Ruegeria pomeroyi DSS-3: one gene and its partner. The protein of the gene in region 1 interacts with the protein of each later gene in a pairwise test. Links are inferred from orthologs where the notes say so. Each region holds a gene or a part of one and is shown in the gene's direction. Other genes may lie near its edges.

Region 1 (10,823 bases):
AGATGATGGCCATGCTCTATCGCGATGGCGCCGTCTTTGCCAACATGGCGCAGTTTGGCGAGGCCGAGGTGCGCTTGGCTGATGCCGACAATCAGATCGTGCCGGTACCCGTTGATGGAGCCCAGCGGGACTTGGATTTCGACAGGCTGGGGCTTGCCCCCGATTGCGGCACCGATGGGATGCTGCGGCTGGAATTCGAGCAGGAGCGGATCGACGAGGACGGCACCCATCTGTGGCTGCATGTCCAGCTGGCACTGCTGGACGAGGACCGGCTGGGCGGTGTGCTGACCGTGCAGGGGCGCGGCAGTGACGGGGCCGAGACCCATGCCCGCCGTCTGGTCAGTTTCCTGCGCCACTGAGGGCTGGGGCGGGAACGGCGATACGGCGCTCCTGCGCCCTGGCGCAGATCGCCCCGCCCGCCGTCCCGCAGGAATCCGCCTCGGCGGCGGTTTTGCAGACTTGCGGTCCGCTGGCAGTCGCGTCATTGTGCGCGGCACCAATTTACGGGTCCGGTTGAAACGGACGGGGACTCACCCCACCTTATCAGCCCGAGACAGGAGATGGCCGGGGGTCGCCTAGAACAGGGGCCGGTGCCATCTTGCCAATGAACAAGGATAGAGCATGCAAGAGCCTCTGAACGCCTCTTACCCCGTCCTGCCGCTGCGCGACATCGTGGTGTTCCCGCATATGATCGTGCCGCTTTTTGTCGGCCGCGAGAAATCGGTGCGGGCGCTGGAAGAGGTGATGCAGGAAGACAAGCAGATCCTGCTGTCGAGCCAGGTCGACCCCGGGATCGACGATCCCGACAGCGACGGCATCTACCGCACCGGCGTGCTGGCCAATGTGCTGCAGCTGCTGAAACTGCCCGATGGCACCGTCAAGGTGCTGGTCGAGGGGCAGGCACGGGTCAAGATCACCGGATTTCTGGAAAACGACGTCTTCTTCGAAGCGCGCGCCGAATACCTGACCGAGATCCCCGGCGACGTGACCACCACCCAGGCGCTGATCCGCACCGTGGGTGACGAATTCGAACGCTATGCCAAGGTGCGCAAGAACATCCCCGAAGAGGCGCTGGCCGCTGTCGGCGAAACCACCGAGCCGGCCAAGCTGGCCGATCTGGTCGCGGGCCATCTGGGCATCGAGGTGGGTCAGAAACAGGACCTGCTGGAAACCCTGTCCGTCAGCGAGCGGCTGGAGAAGGTCTATGGCCTGATGCAGGGCGAGATGAGCGTTCTGCAGGTCGAGAAGAAGATCAAGACCCGGGTCAAATCCCAGATGGAGAAGACCCAGCGCGAATATTATCTGAACGAACAGATGAAGGCGATCCAGCGCGAGCTGGGCGATGGCGAAGAAGGTGCCGGCGAGATCGCCGAGCTGGAAGACAAGATCGCCGCCACCAAACTGTCGAAAGAGGCGCGCGAAAAGGCCGAGGCCGAGCTGAAAAAGCTCAAGAACATGTCACCCATGTCGGCCGAGGCCACCGTGGTGCGCAATTATCTCGACTGGCTGCTGTCGATCCCGTGGGGCGTCAAATCCCGCGTCAAAAAGGATCTCGGCCGCGCCGAGGGCGTGCTGGATGCAGATCATTACGGTCTGGAAAAGGTCAAGGAACGCATCGTCGAGTATCTGGCGGTGCAGCAGCGCTCGGCCAAGCTGAAGGGGCCGATCCTGTGCCTTGTCGGCCCTCCGGGCGTGGGCAAGACCTCGCTGGGCAAATCGGTCGCAAGGGCGACCGGGCGCGAGTTCATCCGCATTTCGCTGGGCGGGGTGCGTGACGAGAGCGAGATCCGCGGTCACCGCCGGACCTATATCGGCTCGATGCCGGGCAAGATCATCCAGGCGCTGAAAAAGGCCAAGACCACCAATCCGCTCATCCTGCTCGACGAGATCGACAAGATGGGTCAGGATTTCCGGGGCGACCCGGCAAGCGCGATGCTCGAAGTGCTGGATCCGGAACAGAACAACACCTTCATGGACCACTATCTCGAGGTGGAATACGACCTCTCGAACGTGATGTTCCTGACTACGTCCAACAGCTATAACATGCCTGGGCCGCTGCTGGACCGGATGGAGATCATCCCGCTGGCGGGCTATACCGAGGTTGAAAAGCGCGAGATCGCCAAGCGCCACCTGCTGCCCAAGCAGACCAAGAACCACGGTCTGAGGGCCAAGGAGTTCGAGCTGTCCGATGGGGCGCTGACCGACATCATCCGCTATTACACCCGCGAGGCGGGAGTGCGGAACCTGGAACGCGAAGTGGCCAAGATTTGCCGCAAGGCGCTGACCAAGATCCTCAAGAAAGAGGCCGAGAAAGTCTCGGTAACCTCCGAGAATCTCGAGGATTTCCTGGGTGTGCGCCGGTTCAAGTTCGGTCTTGCCGAGAAGGATGACCAGATCGGTGTGGTCACCGGGCTTGCCTGGACCAGCGTCGGCGGCGATCTTCTGTCGATCGAGGCATTGCGCCTGCCCGGCAAGGGCCGGATGAAGACCACCGGCAAGCTGGGCGAGGTGATGAAGGAATCGATCGACGCGGCGGCCTCTTACGTGCGCTCGATCGCGCCCGCCATCGGGGTGAAACCGCCCCGGCTGGACCGCTGGGACATCCACGTGCACGTGCCCGAGGGAGCGACGCCCAAGGATGGCCCCAGTGCCGGTATCGCCATGGTTACCTCGATCGTGTCGGTGCTGACCCAGACGCCCGTCCGCAAGGACATCGCCATGACCGGCGAGGTCACCCTGCGCGGCAACGTGCTGGCCATCGGCGGGCTCAAGGAGAAGCTGCTGGCGGCCCTGCGCGGTGGCGTCAAGACGGTGCTTATCCCGGCAGAGAACGAAAAGGACCTGCCCGAGATCCCGGACAATGTGAAAGAGGGGCTGACGATCATCCCCGTCGCGCATGTGTCCGAGGTGCTGAAACAGGCGCTGGTACGCCAGCCCGAGGCGATCGAATGGGACGAGGCGGCCGAGGAAGAGGCGGCCGCCGCCAAATCGGCACTGCCGGGCGGTGACGGGGCCTCGGCCACGGCGCACTGAACGGCGCAGACATTACCGGCAAAGGCGGGCCCAGAGCCCGCCTTTGTTGTATGCGGACACCTGTTTTCAACTATTTTTTGCGTGAATGTAGCCAGATCGGAAACAACTGGCTAAGCTGCCGAAAACAAAACAACGGGGCACCAAATGGCAAAACGCAGTACACGGACGGCAACCACCACGCGCAAAACCACCACCCGCCGCAGCACCGGCGCCAAGACTGCGGCCAAGACCGCGGCCGCCCCGACAGAGGCCGAGCCGGCCGAGGCAGAGATGATGCCGGTCGACATCGCCGAAGCGCTGGACACGCCGCTGCCCGAAGTGGTGCGCGCCGAGGATGACGACGACCAGGACAGCGGCAACGAGTTGCGCAAGCGCGAGTTGATCGACCTGGTCGTTGCGCGCTCGGACGTGAAGAAGAAGTTCGTCAAACCCGCTGTCGAGGCGATGCTTGCGATCCTGGGCGAGGCGATCTCGCAAGAGCGCGACCTGAACCTGCAACCGCTGGGCAAACTCAAGGTGAACCGCTCGGCGGACAAGGGCAACGGGCAGGTGATCATCTGCAAATTGCGCCGCAGCACCCAGGCAGAGGAAGAAGTCGAAAAACTTGATGCGGACCCTCTTGCAGAGGCTGCCGAGTGACGCTAAAAGCCTGCCTCACGGGTGATTAGCTCAGTGGTAGAGCGCTTCGTTCACATCGAAGATGTCAGGAGTTCAAATCTCTTATCACCCACCAGAATTCGGAGCCGCCGAGTGAAAACTCGGCGGTTTTTCGTTGTGTCGCATGCGGTTGCGTCAGGTACCTGATGTGACTTACCAAAGAAAATGGCCCCCACTGGGTGTTCCAGAAGGGGCCATTTGCGCGGTTGTACCGGATCAGAGGCCGGGCAGGCGGTCGAGCAGGGCGCGGCGCCCGAACGTGGTGCCGGGACGCTCACCCAGGTCAAACCGCAGGCCGACCCCGACAAAGGCGTCGTTGTTGCTGAAATTGGCCACCCGGGCATTGCCGGTTCCGATCTCGCCATAAAGGTTGACGCCGCTGCCCAGGCCGTAATCGGCGCCGATGGCCATGCGGGTCATGTTGGCGCCGCTCTTGTTGTCCATGAAATCGACGCTGGCGTTCAGGCTCAGCGGGCCGCTGCCCACATCGCTGCTGATCTTGCCGCCCAGCAGGGTGGCATTGGCCCCCTGCACACGACCGCGCGAGAAATACCCCTCAAGCCGGATTGCAGAGAAATCATAGACCGCTTCGAGCCCATAGAAGTTGCGGTCGATGCCGCCGCCATCCTCGGTCCCCCAGAACCCGCCCACGGCGCCGCCATAGCCGAACTGGTAGATGCCATGCAGCGTGGCGCTGCGGCCGCTGCCGCCGATCTGGTCGAACTTGTAATACCCGACGTCAAGCTGGGTCGAGACCGAACTGCCCAGACCCAGTTCGAACGAACCTTGCAGCGCCTGTCGCGCGCCCTTCGACTTGCTGGTGAACTGATAGTGGTTGATGTCGACATTGGCGCCGACAAGGCTCTGTGCCGAAAGGTTGGCTGGGGCCAGGCCGACCGCCAGTACCGCCGCTGCCACGCGGAGTTTCATGCTGCTGCTCCTATGCCTGATGCGCAGGGGTGCGCGGGCGCTTTGCGCGCTCTCTGGCGGAATCATATACATCACGCCGAATCAGGTAAAGGTCCTTGATTATGCGGGCGGAATCCTGTTGGCGTCAGGTCCGGTACTGCCGGGCAGGGGCAAAGCACCCCGCCCGGCGCGCGGATCAGAACAGCGATTCCAGCAGCGGGCGGGTGTTCTCTGCCGTCATCGTTACCGGGTTGCCGCCGGTCGAGGGATCGTTCAGCGCGTCGCGCACCAGCACGTCGAGGTTGGGATCCTTGACGCCCAGGTCTGTCAGGGTTTTCGGGATGCCGAGCGAGGTATTCAACTCGTCGACATAGGCCGCGAACCCGTCGAACCCGCCCGCGATGCCCAGATAGGCGGCGGCCTGTGCCAGCACGCCCTCGACAGCGGGGCGGTTGAATTGCAGCACGGCGGGCATGCAGACCGCGTTGGTGGTGCCGTGGTGGGTGTGGTGATGTGCGCCGATGGGGTGCGACAGCGCATGGATGGCGCCCAGCCCTTTCTGGAACGCGGTGGCGCCCATGGCGGCGGCCGACATCATATGCGCGCGCGCCTCAAGGTCGGACCCATCGGCATAGGCGCGGGGCAGGTATTCCTTGACCAGTCGCATGCCTTCCAGCGCGATGCCCTGGCTCATCGGGTGGTAATGGGGCGAGCAATAGGCCTCGACGCAATGGGCAAAGGCATCAAGCCCGGTACCGGCGGTGATGAATTTCGGCATGCCCACGGTCAGTTCCGGGTCGCAGATCACCACCTTGGGCAGCATCAGCGGGTGGAAGATGATCTTTTTCTCATGGCTGTCGGAATTGGTGATCACGCCCGCGCGGCCCACTTCCGATCCGGTCCCGGCGGTGGTGGGCACGGCGACGATCGGGTGAATGCCTGCCGGGTCGGCGCGGGTCCACCAGTCGCCGATATCCTCGAAATCCCAGAGCGGGCGGGTCTGGCCTGCCATGAAGGCCAGCGTCTTGCCCAGATCGAGCCCCGAGCCGCCGCCAAAGGCGATCACCCCGTCATAGCCGCCCTCGCGATAGACCTTCAACCCGGCCTCGACATTGCGCTCGGTCGGGTTGGGATCAACCTCGGAAAACATCGCCCGGCCCAGGCCCGCGGCCTCCATCAGGTCGAGCGTGCGGGTGGTGATTTCCATCGCGGCCAGCCCCTTGTCGGTGACCAGCAGCGGTTTGGAGATACCGGCGGCCTTGCAGGCCTCGGCGATTTCGGCGATCCGCCCCGCGCCAAAGCGGATGGCGGTGGGATAGGACCAGTTGCCAACAAGTTTCATGGGCTTCAAGCCTTCTTCAGGTGATAGGATTTGGGACGGGTCAGGGCGTGAAAGCCCAGCACGGACAGGCCTGCGCCGCGACCGGTATCCTTGCAGCCGGTCCAGCAAAGCGCGGGGTCAAGGTAATCGCAGCGGTTCATGAACACGGTGCCGGTTTCCAGCCGCCTGCCGATCTCGTTGGCGCGGGCGGTGTCGCGGGTCCAGATCGAGGCGGTCAGCCCGAACTGGCAGTCGTTCATCAGCGCAATCGCCTCTTCGTCATCGGCGACGGGCATGATGCCGACGACGGGTCCGAATGTCTCTTCGCGCATGATCTCCATGTCATGGGTGACATTGGTCAGGATCTGCGGCGTCAGATAGGCGCCGCCGTCATCCTGTGCGAACCGCTCGATATGGGCGGTTGCGCCCTTGGCGATGGCATCCTCGATCTGGTCGCGCGCCACCTGGGCAAAGCGGACATTGGCCATCGGCCCGATGGTGGTCTCGGGGTCCAGCGGATTGCCCAGCTTGTAGCTGTTCACCAGCGCCACCGCCTTGTCGACAAAGGCGTTGAACAGGCTGGTATGCACATAGATCCGCTCGATCCCGCAACAGCACTGGCCCGAGTTGAACATGGCCCCGTCGATCAGCGTGTCGACAGCGGCATCCAGATCGGCATCGGCGCGGACATAGCCCGGGTCCTTGCCGCCCAGCTCGGTCGAGACGGGGATAAAGGTGCCGGCGGCGGCGCGTTCCATCGCCTGACCGCCCCGGACCGAGCCGGTGAAATTGACGAAATTGACCTTGCGGCGAGAAATCAGCTCGGCGGTGGTGTCATGGTCCAGCACGATGTTCTGGAACACATCCTCGGGGATGCCCGCAGCATGGAATGCCTCAGCCATGCGCTCGCCCACCTGCAGGGTCTGGGCGGCATGTTTCAGGATCACCGTATTGCCCGCCATCAGCGCGGGCGCGACCGTGTTGATCGCGGTCATATAGGGATAGTTCCAGGGCGCCACCACCAGCACCACGCCAAAGGGCTCGCGCTCGATCTTGCGCAGAAAGGCGTCGCTGTCCTCGACCACCAGCGGCGCCAGCGCGCTTTCGGCGATCCGGGCCATATAGGTGGCGCGCTCGTTGAAACCGCCGAACTCGCCGCCATAGCGGACCGGGCGGCCCATCTGATGGGCCAGTTCCACCGCCATGCGGTCGGTGGTCTTGCCCACCTCGGCCACCGCCGCCAGCACCAGCGCCACGCGCTCGGCCAGGGGGCGTGCTGCCCAAGCGGCTTGCGCGGCGCGGGCGCGCTCGGCGGCGTCCATGGCCGCCTCACGCGTGGCCGCGGGCCGCTCCAGATAGACCGATCCGTCGATCGGCGAGATGCATTGCACGGTTCTTGTCATGACCGAACTCCAGTTTCGGGGGGCATAAGCCACCCCTGTCTTCTTTCTGGTTCAAAATACTCCGGGGGGCGTGGGGGGGCTGGCCCCCCATTTGCCCACCGCTTCAGGCTTTCTCGAAACCGCGCGCGATTTCCCAATCGGTCACCACGCGGTCGAATTCCTCCTGCTCCCATTGGGCGCAGCGGGTGTAATGGTCGATCACCCAATCGCCCATCGCCGCGCGCAGCATGGCCGAGCCGTCCAGCGTGCCGACCGCATCGCGCAGGCTGCGCGGGATCTCGCCCGCCTCGGCATTGTCATAGACATCGCCGCTGGTGGGGGGCGCCAGCTCCAGCTTCTCCTCGATGCCTTGCAGGCCTGCCGCCAGCAGGGCCGCCTGCGCCAGATAGGGGTTCAGGTCCGAGCCGCCGATGCGGCATTCCATCCGTACACCCTTGGTGCCTTCGGCGCACATGCGGAACCCGGCGGTGCGGTTGTCCACCGACCAGACGGTCTTGGTGGGCGCAAAAGTGCCCTTCATGAAGCGTTTGTAGCTGTTCACGTAAGGCGCCAGGAAGAAGGTGTAGTCGGGCGCATAGCGGATCATCCCGGCGCAGAACTGGCGGCCCAGCTCGCTCAGCCCGTGCGGTGCATCCTTGTCGTAGAAGGCGGGTTCCGACCCGCGCCACAGCGACAGGTGCACATGGCTGGCGCTGCCGACCCGGTCATGGTGCCATTTCGGCAGAAAGCTGGCGGCATGGCCATGCTGATGGGCGATCTCCTTGGTGGCATGTTTGGCGATCGTGTGGTGATCGGCACAGGCCAGCGCGTCGGCATAGCGGATGTTCAGTTCTTCCTGGCCTGCCTCGGCCTCGCCCTTGGTGTTCTCGACCGGGATGCCGGCGGCGAAGAGATGGTTGCGCAGCGGGCGCATCACATGCTCTTCCTTGCTGGTCTGCAGGATGTGGTAATCCTCGTTATAGCCCGAGATCGGGGTCAGGTTGCGATAGCCGGTCTTGCGGATCTCGTCGAACGTGCCCTCGAACAGAAAGAATTCCAGTTCGGTCGCCATCATCGGCGTCAGCCCCAGCGCCTCGGCGCGGGCGATCTGCGCCTTCAGGACCTGGCGCGGCGAATGTGGCACCGGTTCATGGCTGTGGTGATCCAGCACGTCGCACAGCACCATCACCGTACCTTCGAGCCAGGGCAGGGGGCGCAGCGTGCTCAGATCGGGCTTCATCACGTAATCGCCATAGCCGGCCTGCCACGAGGTGGCGCGATAGCCGTCCGGCGTGGCCATCTCCAGATCGGTGGCCAGCAGGTAGTTGCAGCAATGGGTTTCCTCATAGGCGCTGTCGAGGAAGTTCTGTGCATGGAACCGCTTGCCCATCAGGCGGCCCTGCATGTCGACCAGGCAGACCAGAACCGTGTCGACGGTGCCTGCGGCAACCTGGGCTTTCAGCGTTTCGAATGTGAGCATGTCACGACCTTTGGATTGGGTGGGGTCAAGAATTTTCGTCGAAAATTCTGTCGCGGAGACCGGCCCGCCGCAAGGGGCGGCGGGCCGGGTCTGTGATTTAGCCGTAGCGATAGGGCCGCCCGGCCTTGGCCATGTCGGCGTTATACTTCTTGAAGATCTCGACAACCTTGGCCTTGGTCTCGGATTCCGCCGCGATCTCGTCCCAGAACTTGACTGCCGCCGCTTCGACCTGCGCCCATTCGGCATCCGGGATCGAGGTCAGCTGCATCTTGGTGCCATTGACGCGCAGGCTTGCCTCGCCGCCCCAATACCACCACTGGCGATAGTAATGCGACTGATCGCAGCAGACCCGGAACAGGGTTTGCAGATCCTCGGGCAGTTCGTTCCAGCGGTCCATGTTGGCAAAGAAGCTGCCGGCCCAGGCGCCCGAGATATTGTTGGTCAGGAAGTAATTGGTCACATCGGCCCAGCCGACCGTGTAATCCTCGGTGATGCCCGACCAGGCGATGCCATCAAGCTCGCCGGTTTGCACCGCGACCTCGATATCTTCCCACGGCAGGGTGACCGGCACTACGCCGAACTGTGCCAGGAAGCGGCCGGCGGTGGGGAAGGTAAAGACGCGTTTGCCGTTCAAGTCGGCCAGGCTGTTGATCGGGTCTTTGGTGGCGAAATGGCAGGGGTCCCAGGCGCCGGCGCTGATATGCTTGACGCCGACCTTGGAATACTCCGCGTCCCAGATCTCGTTCAGCCCGTACTGGTTGAACAGCACCGGCACGTCCAGCGAGTAGCGCGAGGCAAAGGGGAAATAACCGCCGAACACGGTGACCTCGGTGGGCGAGGCCATCGAGTCGTCATCGGACTGCACCGCGTCGATGGTGCCGCGCTGCATAGCGCGGAACAGCTCGCCCGTCGGGACCAGCTGATCGGCATAGAACAGCTCGATCTGCATGCGGTCGCCGGCGATCTTGTTGAACATGGCAATGGCGGGGTCGATCACATGGGCGGCCAGCGCCGGGCCCGCATAGGTCTGCATGCGCCATTTGATCGTCGATTGCGCCAGCGCCGGGGTGGCGAGCGGCGCGGCCGCCGCGCCAACGGCGGCGGTGGTGATAAACTTGCGTCTTGTGGTCATCGGTTCTCTCCCAATTGCAAAAGGGTGGATTGGATGCCCCGGTTCATTCCGGGATCACTTGTTGTAGACAGTCTCGGGCAGCCACAGCGCGATCTGCGGAAAGATCATGATGATCGCCAGCGCCAGGGTCATCACCAGCACGAAGGGCAGGATCGAGCCATAGATGTCGCGCAGGGTGATCTCGGGCGGCGCCATGGCCCGCATCAGGAACAGGTTATAGCCAAACGGCGGCGTCATATAGGCGATCTGGGTGGTGATCGTATAAAGCACGCCGTACCAGATCAGGTCGAACCCCAGCGCGCCCACCAGCGGCACGTACAGCGGCGCCACGATCACCAGCATCGCGGTATCGTCTAGAAAGGTGCCCATGATGATGAAGCTGAGCTGCATCAGGATCAGGATGACCCAGGGGTTCAGCCCCAGCCGCTCGGTGAACAGATCCTCGATCGCCTTGACCGCGCCCAGCCCATCGAACACCGCGCCAAAGGCAAGTGCGGCCAGGATGATCCACATGAACATGCACGAGATACCCAAGGTGGAGCGGACCGAGGTCTCGAACACCTGACGGTTCATCCGGCCCTTGAACACGGCGGCCAGAAAGGCCGTCAGCGCGCCGATGGCCGAGCTTTCCACCAATGAGGTCCAGCCGTTGACAAAGGGCACCATCATCGCGGCAAAGATACCCAGCGGCAGCAGGCCCGCGCGCAACAGGCGCAGTTTCTCGCCCATCGGCACGTCACGCTCCTCGGGTGACAGCGCCGGGCCAAGGGCCGGGTTCAGCCGGCAGCGGATCGCGATATAGAGGATGAACATGGCCGCCATCATCAGGCCCGGCAACACGCCCGCCAGCCACAGCTGGCCCACCGGCTGGCGCGCGATCATCGCGTAAAGCACCAGCACCACCGAAGG
Region 2 (8,012 bases), 350 kb from region 1 along the record:
GTGCAGCGGCGGCACAGACCGCAGGTTGCAAGGAGCAACGAGCATTCGGAGAGCGTGATGACCCTGACCAATACCCCACACAGCTATGGCGGCGTGGCCAAGGGCCTGCACTGGTTGACCGCATTGCTGATCGTGACCCTGCTGCCGCTGGGCTGGGTTGCCGATCAGGCCGCCGGGCGGGCCACCGCCGGGGGCGCCGGCGCCGAAGAGATCGCACGCGCCGCCTGGCTGTTCTCGGCGCACAAGACATTGGGCATCGCTCTGTTTGCGGTGGCCTTGCTGCGCATCTTCTGGGCGCTGACCCAGAAACGCCCCGGGCTGCTGAACGCCGACCACCGGGCCGAGGCGCTGGCGGCCGAAACCGTGCACTGGCTGCTCTATGGCGCCTTGGTGCTGGTGCCGCTCAGCGGCTGGATCCACCATGCCGCGACCGAGGGCTTCGCTCCGATCTGGTGGCCGCTGGGCCAATCCCTGCCGATGGTGCCCAAAAGCGCCGCGCTGGCGGAACTCACCGCCGTGCTGCACCGCGCCTTTCTGCTGGTGTTGCTGGGGGCGCTGGCGCTGCATGTGGCGGGCGCATTGAAACACCACCTGATCGACCGCGACGCAACCCTGCGGCGGATGCTGCCGGGGCGGATCGACTTGCCCATGCCGCCCAAACAGGTCCACAGCGCCGCACCGCTGCTGCTGGCGCTGCTGGTCTGGCTGGGCGCATTTGGCGCTGGCGCATGGGTGAACACACATTCCGCCCCGCACGCACCGGCAGAGGTGCAACGCACGGCGCTGGCACCGGTGGCCTCGGACTGGCAGGTAAGCGAAGGCACGCTGGCGATCACCGTCACCCAGCTGGGCAGCGCCGTCAGCGGCAGCTTCGCCGACTGGACCGCCGCGATCCGGTATGATCCGCGCGAGACACCCGGTCCGACGGGCGAGGTCACCGTCACCATCGCCATCCCCTCTCTGGCGCTGGGATCGGTCACCGCCCAGGCGATGGGCGCGGATTTCTTCGATGCCGCGCAGTTTCCCACCGCGGATTTCACCGCCACGCTGCACCGCACCGAAACCGGCCACGAGGCACGGGGCGAGCTGAGCCTGCGCGGCGCCAGCGTCCCGCTCACCCTGCCCTTCGATCTGGAGCTTGACGGCGATACCGCCCGCATGCGCGGCACCGTCACGCTCGACCGGCGCGATTTCGGGATCGGAGCCAACATGCCCGACGAAAGCTCGCTGAAATTCCCGGTCACGGTCGATGTATCCCTGACCGCCACACGATAGAGCAGCGAAAAAAGCCGGGTCCCGACGGGCCCGGCCTTTTGTGATAAATGGTGCAACATCGGGCCGAACGCATTCCAGGCGAAGCGCGATGTCCGAAAGTGACGCCCGAAGATTTCTTCGGGCGTTGTCTGTGAAGGTTGGCGGCAATGCGGGATAAAGTTGGCTTTGGCCGCTATTCTACCGATGTCCGCTGTTGCGCGTCATCGGTAGACGAAACCCAAGACGGATGATTGATTTCGACCCGCCTTCCATTGTCGAATACGTTAAACATGGAAGAAAGACACATTTGATATTGCATATCTCTAAAGCGAAATATGCGATTTCCCGACGGGGGTTCAAATCTGTCCAAGATCGGGTGGCTTGCCCCATTTATGTCGTCTGCTAGCTTTGCAAGCATTGATCCAGTTCGCATCGCTATCTGACCTTCTAGCTTTCGTAGGACCTTCTGCGTTACTGGGTGCGCGGAAAGCTCATCTTGGATCAACTCAGTAACATCTTGCACTGTGAATTCGTCCTCCTTGACTAAACCAAGTGCACAAAGATACAAATTTTGTAAAAGCAAGTCTGATACGTAACCATCTTTCAAATACTGCCCCATAAGCGCAGTTTCTCGTGCTGGATCAACAATCCAACTTGCAACAGTAGTTTGATTGATGTGAAAACGACGCCTTAGCCATTCTCGCTCTCCCTTTTCTATTCGCTCAAGGCTCAGGAACCTGTCTTGCTGTCCCTGCAAGGCAACTTCTTTGCAAAACTCGTGCAAACGTTGTGCATTGCCTCTTGTGACAGTAATTGCGCGCCGGATCAAATAGTTAACAGCATTCGTTTCTTCGCGATACTTGAGGAGCGTTCTAAAGCCGCGTTCGACGAAGCGAGCGACGTCTTCATCGCTGAGTCGAGCGATTTCTTCCAGCTCGATAAGACGATTGGCAATTGTCTCAAGCCTCGGAACGCTTCGAAAATAGTTTCGAATGTTGCTCGGCGTTCCCACAATCGCAATTCTCACGTCAAACTTGGCAAACTGATCGTCATCGAGCAACGCAATAATGTTGCCCAGCTCCCTCAGCAAATCCCTTTGTTCGAAGATGAGCTCTAGATTCTCAAAAACGAGGAACGCCGGCCTTCTGCCTGCCAATTTTCGGCAATGCTTCAAGGCGTTAAGGAAAGCATCATGACCATCGAGCTCCGTTGAAAGCTCTTCAGTCTCGGAATATGTAATGAACCAAGAGAATCCGTGAGACTTAGCCTTCTTGACACGGCCAGTTCCATTACGCCGACCAACTGTTGAAACTAGCTCTTTTGCAATTGACTGCTGACTTGAAGCCCCAGAAAGGTTTACGGTGAGAAAAAAAATCCCCTTCTCTTTGAATACCTTCTTGTATAGCCACGACTTCCCGCACCCACTGTTGCCAAAGATGATGATGTGCAATGTGTCATTGGCAGACCTAGCCAAGTCATCTTCTACTTGGCCTCTGTTAATATACATTTTTCTATTTACTGGGCCGCGCGGCGTGAAAACGTCCTCTATGAAAACTCGACCAAAAAGTCGATGAATCTTTCTCATGTGATGGTTGTTCGAAAGCTCATTCGCCACAACAAGCCTTGTGAGCCTCTTCATTGAAAAAATCTCTCCGTTTGTGGTCAAGGCTATTGTCAGAAAATCGCTTGAACCCTAGCACTGCAATACACCTTCTCCAACACCGTTTTAACGTCAAGAGCGAGCATTCAGGCACGCCGTAGCATAGACGTCTTTGGGCTCGAAGCTGCCTGTGCGCTTCGAGCCCTCACCCTTTTCACATGCGCCATTTATTGCAAAGGGCTGGCCGACGGGCCCGGATTTCCGTGTCTCTGTGACAGAGGCCTTAGTCGGCCTTCATCGCCTCGACCGAGATGCGCAGTTCAACCTCGTCGCCGACGAAGGGCGCGAATTTGCCAAGGTTGAAATCCGAGCGTACCACGGTGGTGGTTGCATCGAACCCGGCCCAGGGCTTGCCCGCCATCGGGTGGTCGCCCATCTGGTTCAGCACCGCGTCCAGCACCACCGGCTTGGTCACGCCGTTCATGGTCAGATCACCGGTGATCTTAGCGGTGGTCTCGCCGGTCACCTCGATCGCGGTCGAGGCAAAGGTGATCATGTCGCCGTCCTTGGCGCCAAAGAAGTCACCCGAGAAGAAATGATCTTCGCGTGCCTGCCAACCGGTGAACATCGACAGGACCGGCATCGACACGGTCACCGACGACGCGGCGGGGTCTTCCTTGTCGAACATGATTTCGCCCTCGAACCCCGAGAACATGCCGGTGGTGGTGGAATAGCCCAGGTGGTTATAGCTGAACACGACCTGGCTGTGGCTGGAATCCAGCAGGTATTTCTCGGGGGCGGCGGTGGCGGCGCTGGCAAGGCCGGCCAGGATCAGCGCGGCGGCAAGGCGGGTGGATTTCATTCTGTCGCTCCATGTCTTGTCTTGTGGGTTCAGGCGGACGGCTGTCCTTGCCTTGACCCAGACATGGGGTAAGCGGGCTGCGCGGGCAATCTGCCCTGCTCCACAGACTCTGTTGAAGAATGAACAGTGACCGGGCTTCAGGTCGGGATGGTCACGAATCCGCTCAACTGGCTGCGCAGGGCCTGGCGGATTTCGGCCGAGGGGATCGGAAGACGCATCAGGATCGAACCGTCCACATCGCAGATCTCCAGATAATGCTCGTTGAACCGGGCCGCGCCCAGGCTGTCATAGCTGCGGCGCAGGATCGTCTGCGGGCGGCCACGGTTGTTCTTTTGCAGCACCCGCACCTCGCGCCGGATCGGGTCGAAATAGGCATCGGGCTGGTTGTCCTGATGATGGATCATCAACAGCGCCAGACCGCAGAAGAAGAAGAACAGCGACACGCCCAGCTTCATCAGCGCCGCATCGGCCCCGTTGTTGGACCCCGGCAGCAACCACATCGAGGCCGCACCAATCACCAGCGCGGTTCCGATCACCCGAAAGATCACGGTACGCAGCGGCCAGTTGGGGGCAAAGGTGATCATCAGCGGCACCGTCTCTTCAAAAGACGGCAGCGGCATCCGGTTGCGAAGCGTCTGTTGCTGTGCCACGTGCATGTCGGGTCGCGCTCCCTGCGCCAGGTTCTCCGCCGGGTTGTGTCCGGCAGGGTTAACGTTCGATAAACATTGCGACGGGAATGCGGCAGGCTCGGGGTAATTGAGCGGCACCTGGTCGTGCGCAACCTGGGCATGTGGCCAGAGATGTGAGCGGACCAAGCCTCTTGCCCCCGCCGCGCAGGCGTGTATATGGGGCCATCCTTTCACAGAATACGTGAACCGCGCAGTCTCTCGTGGCAGGGCCGTGAAAGGATCAGGGGCCCCGCCTATGAAATGCGCCTAGATAGAAAACAGGAGATCGCATGCCTCTCTATGAGCATGTCATGATTGCGCGTCAGGATCTGTCCAACACGCAAGCCGAAGGCCTCATCGAACATTTCGGTGCCGTACTCAGCGACAATGGCGGCAGCCTGGTCGACCACGAGTACTGGGGCGTCAAGACGATGGCCTACAAGATCAACAAGAACCGCAAGGGCCACTATGCCTTCCTGCGCACCGACGCACCCGCGTCCGCCGTGCAGGAAATGGAACGCCTGATGCGCCTGCATGACGACGTGATGCGCGTTCTGACCATCAAGGTCGACGAGCACGCCGAAGGACCCTCGGTCCAGATGCAGAAGCGCGACGAGCGCGACAGCCGCCGCGAACGCCGCTAAGCCCGCATTAGGAAAGGACATCAAGTTATGGCCGCTAAACCGTTTTTCCGCCGTCGCAAGGTGTGCCCCTTCTCGGGCGACAACGCACCCAAGATCGACTACAAGGACACCAAGCTGCTGCAGCGCTATATCAGCGAACGCGGCAAGATCGTGCCCTCGCGCATCACCGCCGTCTCGGCCAAGAAGCAGCGCGAACTGGCCCGTGCCATCAAGCGCGCGCGCTTCCTCGCCCTGCTGCCCTACGCCGTGAAGTAAGGAGATAAGCACATGCAAGTTATCCTTCTCGAACGCGTGGCCAAGCTGGGTCAGATGGGCGACGTCGTGGACGTCAAATCGGGCTATGCCCGCAACTTCCTGCTGCCGCAAAGCAAGGCGCTGGTCGCATCGGATGCGAACATCGCCCAGTTCGAAGCGCAGAAAGCTCAGCTCGAAGCCCGCAACCTGGAAACCAAGCAGGAAGCCGAGGCCCTGGCCGTCAAGCTCGACGGACAGCAGTTCGTCGTGATTCGCTCGGCATCGGATGCCGGCGCGCTGTATGGCTCGGTCACCCCGCGTGACGCCGCCGAAGCCGCCACCGAAGCCGGCTTCTCGGTCGACAAGAAGCAGATCGCCCTGATCGCTCCGATCAAGGACCTGGGTCTGCACACCGTCGCCGTGCGCCTGCACCCCGAGGTCGAGGTCAGCATCAACCTGAACATCGCACGCTCGCCCGAAGAGGCCGAGCTGCAGGCATCGGGCAAGTCGATCCAGGAACTGGCCGCCGAAGAAGAGGCCGCCGCTGAATTCGAGATCGCCGAACTGTTCGACGATCTCGGCGGCGCCGCGTCCGACGACGACGACCAGGCCCCCGCCAGCGACGAAACCGCCTGATCGGTTTCCCGCAGGGGAACAAGATTGAAAGGCCGCGCTGCCCGCGCGGCCTTTTTTCATGGACGACGCCCCGCCGCTGGCTGTAATCCGCCCATCCGCGGGTACCGGACGCAATTCTCTCTTCGCAGACCGCGTCCAAGCGGGTATTTGCCTCGGGGATTGACGCGACCAAGGAGCCCCCGATGCAGTTCACCCGCCGCGCCCTGTTGCTGACCGGTCTTGCCCTGCCCGTTGCCGCCTGCGGGCGCGAACCGGAACCTGCCGCGACCTTCAATCCGCCGCTCTACCCCAACGAAACGCCCGAGCTGCGCGCCGCGATCAACCGCTGGGCCGATCACTATGAACTGCCGCGCAATCTGGTGCACAAGCTGGCGATCCGCGAAAGCACCCATCGCCCCTGGGCGGTCAACCGGCCCTATTACGGCCTGCTCCAGATCCTGCCTGCGACCGCCCGCACCATGGGCTATCGCGGTGGGCCCGAAGGGCTGCTGGATGCAGATACCAACCTGCAATATGCGGGCAAATACCTGCGCGGCGCCTGGCTGCTGGCCGATGGCAGCCAGGACCGGGCGATTCAGCTCTATGCCTCGGGCTACTACTACGAGGCGAAGCGGCGCGGCATGCTGGTCGAGACCGGTTTGCGCCCCGCCTCTTGACGCGACGTCAATAGATTTGTGAATCTGCAATACACCAACGCGCTGCAGGGCGCTGCGCCAGCGCCCTGGACCAGTGGCGCTCCCCAGGTTCCGACAGGATAAATCCCTTCGCTTACAAATGGTTCCAACCAGGGTGACGCCGGCGGCAACGGCCCGGAAATGATCAAATCTCGGCTCCGCCAAGCCGTTGATACCAAATCATTAGTAGACATAACCCCCGATCGGAGCCGCCTTAACCCTACCGCAACCTTAGCATGAAAATCGTTGCTTCGATGCGTGTGATGGGGCAAGCTGTGTTCGTGATGATCGAGTGTCGGGGGGTCTTGCCGGTGAAATACCTGCTGGTTCTGGAATATAGGCACTCGTCAAATGTAGGGCTTAACAGGTGAAGGTATGGATACAGTCGATACCGTAGTAGGGCGCCGCATCCGCGCCAGGCGCTCGGCGCTTGGTCTCAGCCAGGCCGAGCTTGGCCGGGCGGTCGGAGTGCGTTTTCAGCAGGTTCAGAAATATGAATCCGGTGCGAACCGGGTCAGCGCGTCGCGCCTTTGGGCGATTGCCGAAGTGCTCGATGTGCATATCAGTCATTTCTTCGAAGGCATCCAGGCACCGGACTCCGGCGTGATCGATGGCAGCGATGCGCCCGTCGACCGGCTGATGTTCCTGCAGGATCGCGATTCTGTAGAAATGGTCGAGATTTATAGCAGCTTGCCTCCAGCGCAAAAGCGTGCTGTTCTTGCCTTTGTCAGAACGATGGCGGTTGATACGCAAATGTCCGGGGAAAAAGTGCCCGGATAACGGGTCTTCCGCCCTGTTCTGATCGAACAGGTGCAGTAGATGGATATTGTCGATCTCGGGACTTTGCCAAAGTCGGAAGCCGTTTATTCGGACTTCCTTCTGCAAGTGCGCGAAAAGCTTGAGATGGACCATGCTGCCTATGCCGGGCTGAACCCGGCAGCTGGCGCCATCCACGGCTATGTCACCTACAGCGACGAGTGGAAGCTCCATTATCAGGAGCAGGGCTTCCACATGATCGACCCGACCCTGCACATGAGCCAGCGCAGCATCGCTCCGGTCGACTGGAGCCGCCTGGAGCGCAGCAATGATTTCCGCCGCGTCTTTCGCGACGCCCATGACTTTGGCATCGGCGATCAGGGCCTGACCATCCCGGTACGTGGTCCCTATGGCGATGTCGGCCTGCTCAGCGTCACCCGGGAATGCTCGACCGAGGAATGGCAGAAGCTGGTGCGCCATGTGATCGGCGACCTGCAATCACTGGCGGTGCATATCCACGACACGGTGATGAGTTCGGACATGCTGGGCCGAATCCTCTATCACCCGTCGCTCTCGACCCGCGAGGTCGAGATCCTGCAATGGGTGGCCGCTGGCAAATCGCAACAGGACATCGGCGATATCCTGTCGATCTCCCATCGCACGGTCGAGGTGCACCTACGCTCG

The links.
Region 2: the proteins of lon (region 1) and rplI interact in binary tests that used the Escherichia coli proteins (3 or more experiments, as listed by UniProt). The link is inferred for Ruegeria pomeroyi DSS-3 from one-to-one orthologs.

The regions. Positions count from the first base shown.
Region 1 is NC_003911.12:2,759,790-2,770,612, reverse strand. What follows is about bases 321-3,327. They hold lon (endopeptidase La), read left to right. Parts: upstream 321-621; coding sequence 622-3,033; downstream 3,034-3,327. Other genes in these bases: SPO_RS13250 (HU family DNA-binding protein), read left to right, coding at 3,178-3,327; SPO_RS13260 (hypothetical protein), read left to right, coding at 321-359. In the rest of the region: more of SPO_RS13260, read left to right, coding at 1-320; more of SPO_RS13250, read left to right, coding at 3,328-3,672; SPO_RS13240 (porin), read right to left, coding at 3,907-4,620; SPO_RS13235 (iron-containing alcohol dehydrogenase), read right to left, coding at 4,796-5,941; SPO_RS13230 (aldehyde dehydrogenase family protein), read right to left, coding at 5,947-7,323; SPO_RS13225 (glutamine synthetase family protein), read right to left, coding at 7,427-8,782; SPO_RS13220 (TRAP transporter substrate-binding protein), read right to left, coding at 8,880-9,914; SPO_RS13215 (TRAP transporter large permease), read right to left, coding at 9,969-10,823.
Region 2 is NC_003911.12:2,415,814-2,423,825, forward strand. The notes cover bases 4,135-7,096. They hold rplI (50S ribosomal protein L9), read left to right. Parts: upstream 4,135-5,295; coding sequence 5,296-5,898; downstream 5,899-7,096. Other genes in these bases: SPO_RS11560 (hypothetical protein), read right to left, coding at 4,135-4,372; rpsF (30S ribosomal protein S6), read left to right, coding at 4,675-5,028; rpsR (30S ribosomal protein S18), read left to right, coding at 5,056-5,283; SPO_RS11580 (lytic transglycosylase domain-containing protein), read left to right, coding at 6,081-6,554; SPO_RS11585 (helix-turn-helix domain-containing protein), read left to right, coding at 6,948-7,096. Also shown: SPO_RS11545 (cytochrome b/b6 domain-containing protein), read left to right, coding at 58-1,275; SPO_RS11550 (ATP-binding protein), read right to left, coding at 1,448-2,839; SPO_RS11555 (YceI family protein), read right to left, coding at 3,138-3,716; more of SPO_RS11560, read right to left, coding at 3,854-4,134; more of SPO_RS11585, read left to right, coding at 7,097-7,352; SPO_RS11590 (LuxR family transcriptional regulator), read left to right, coding at 7,392-8,012.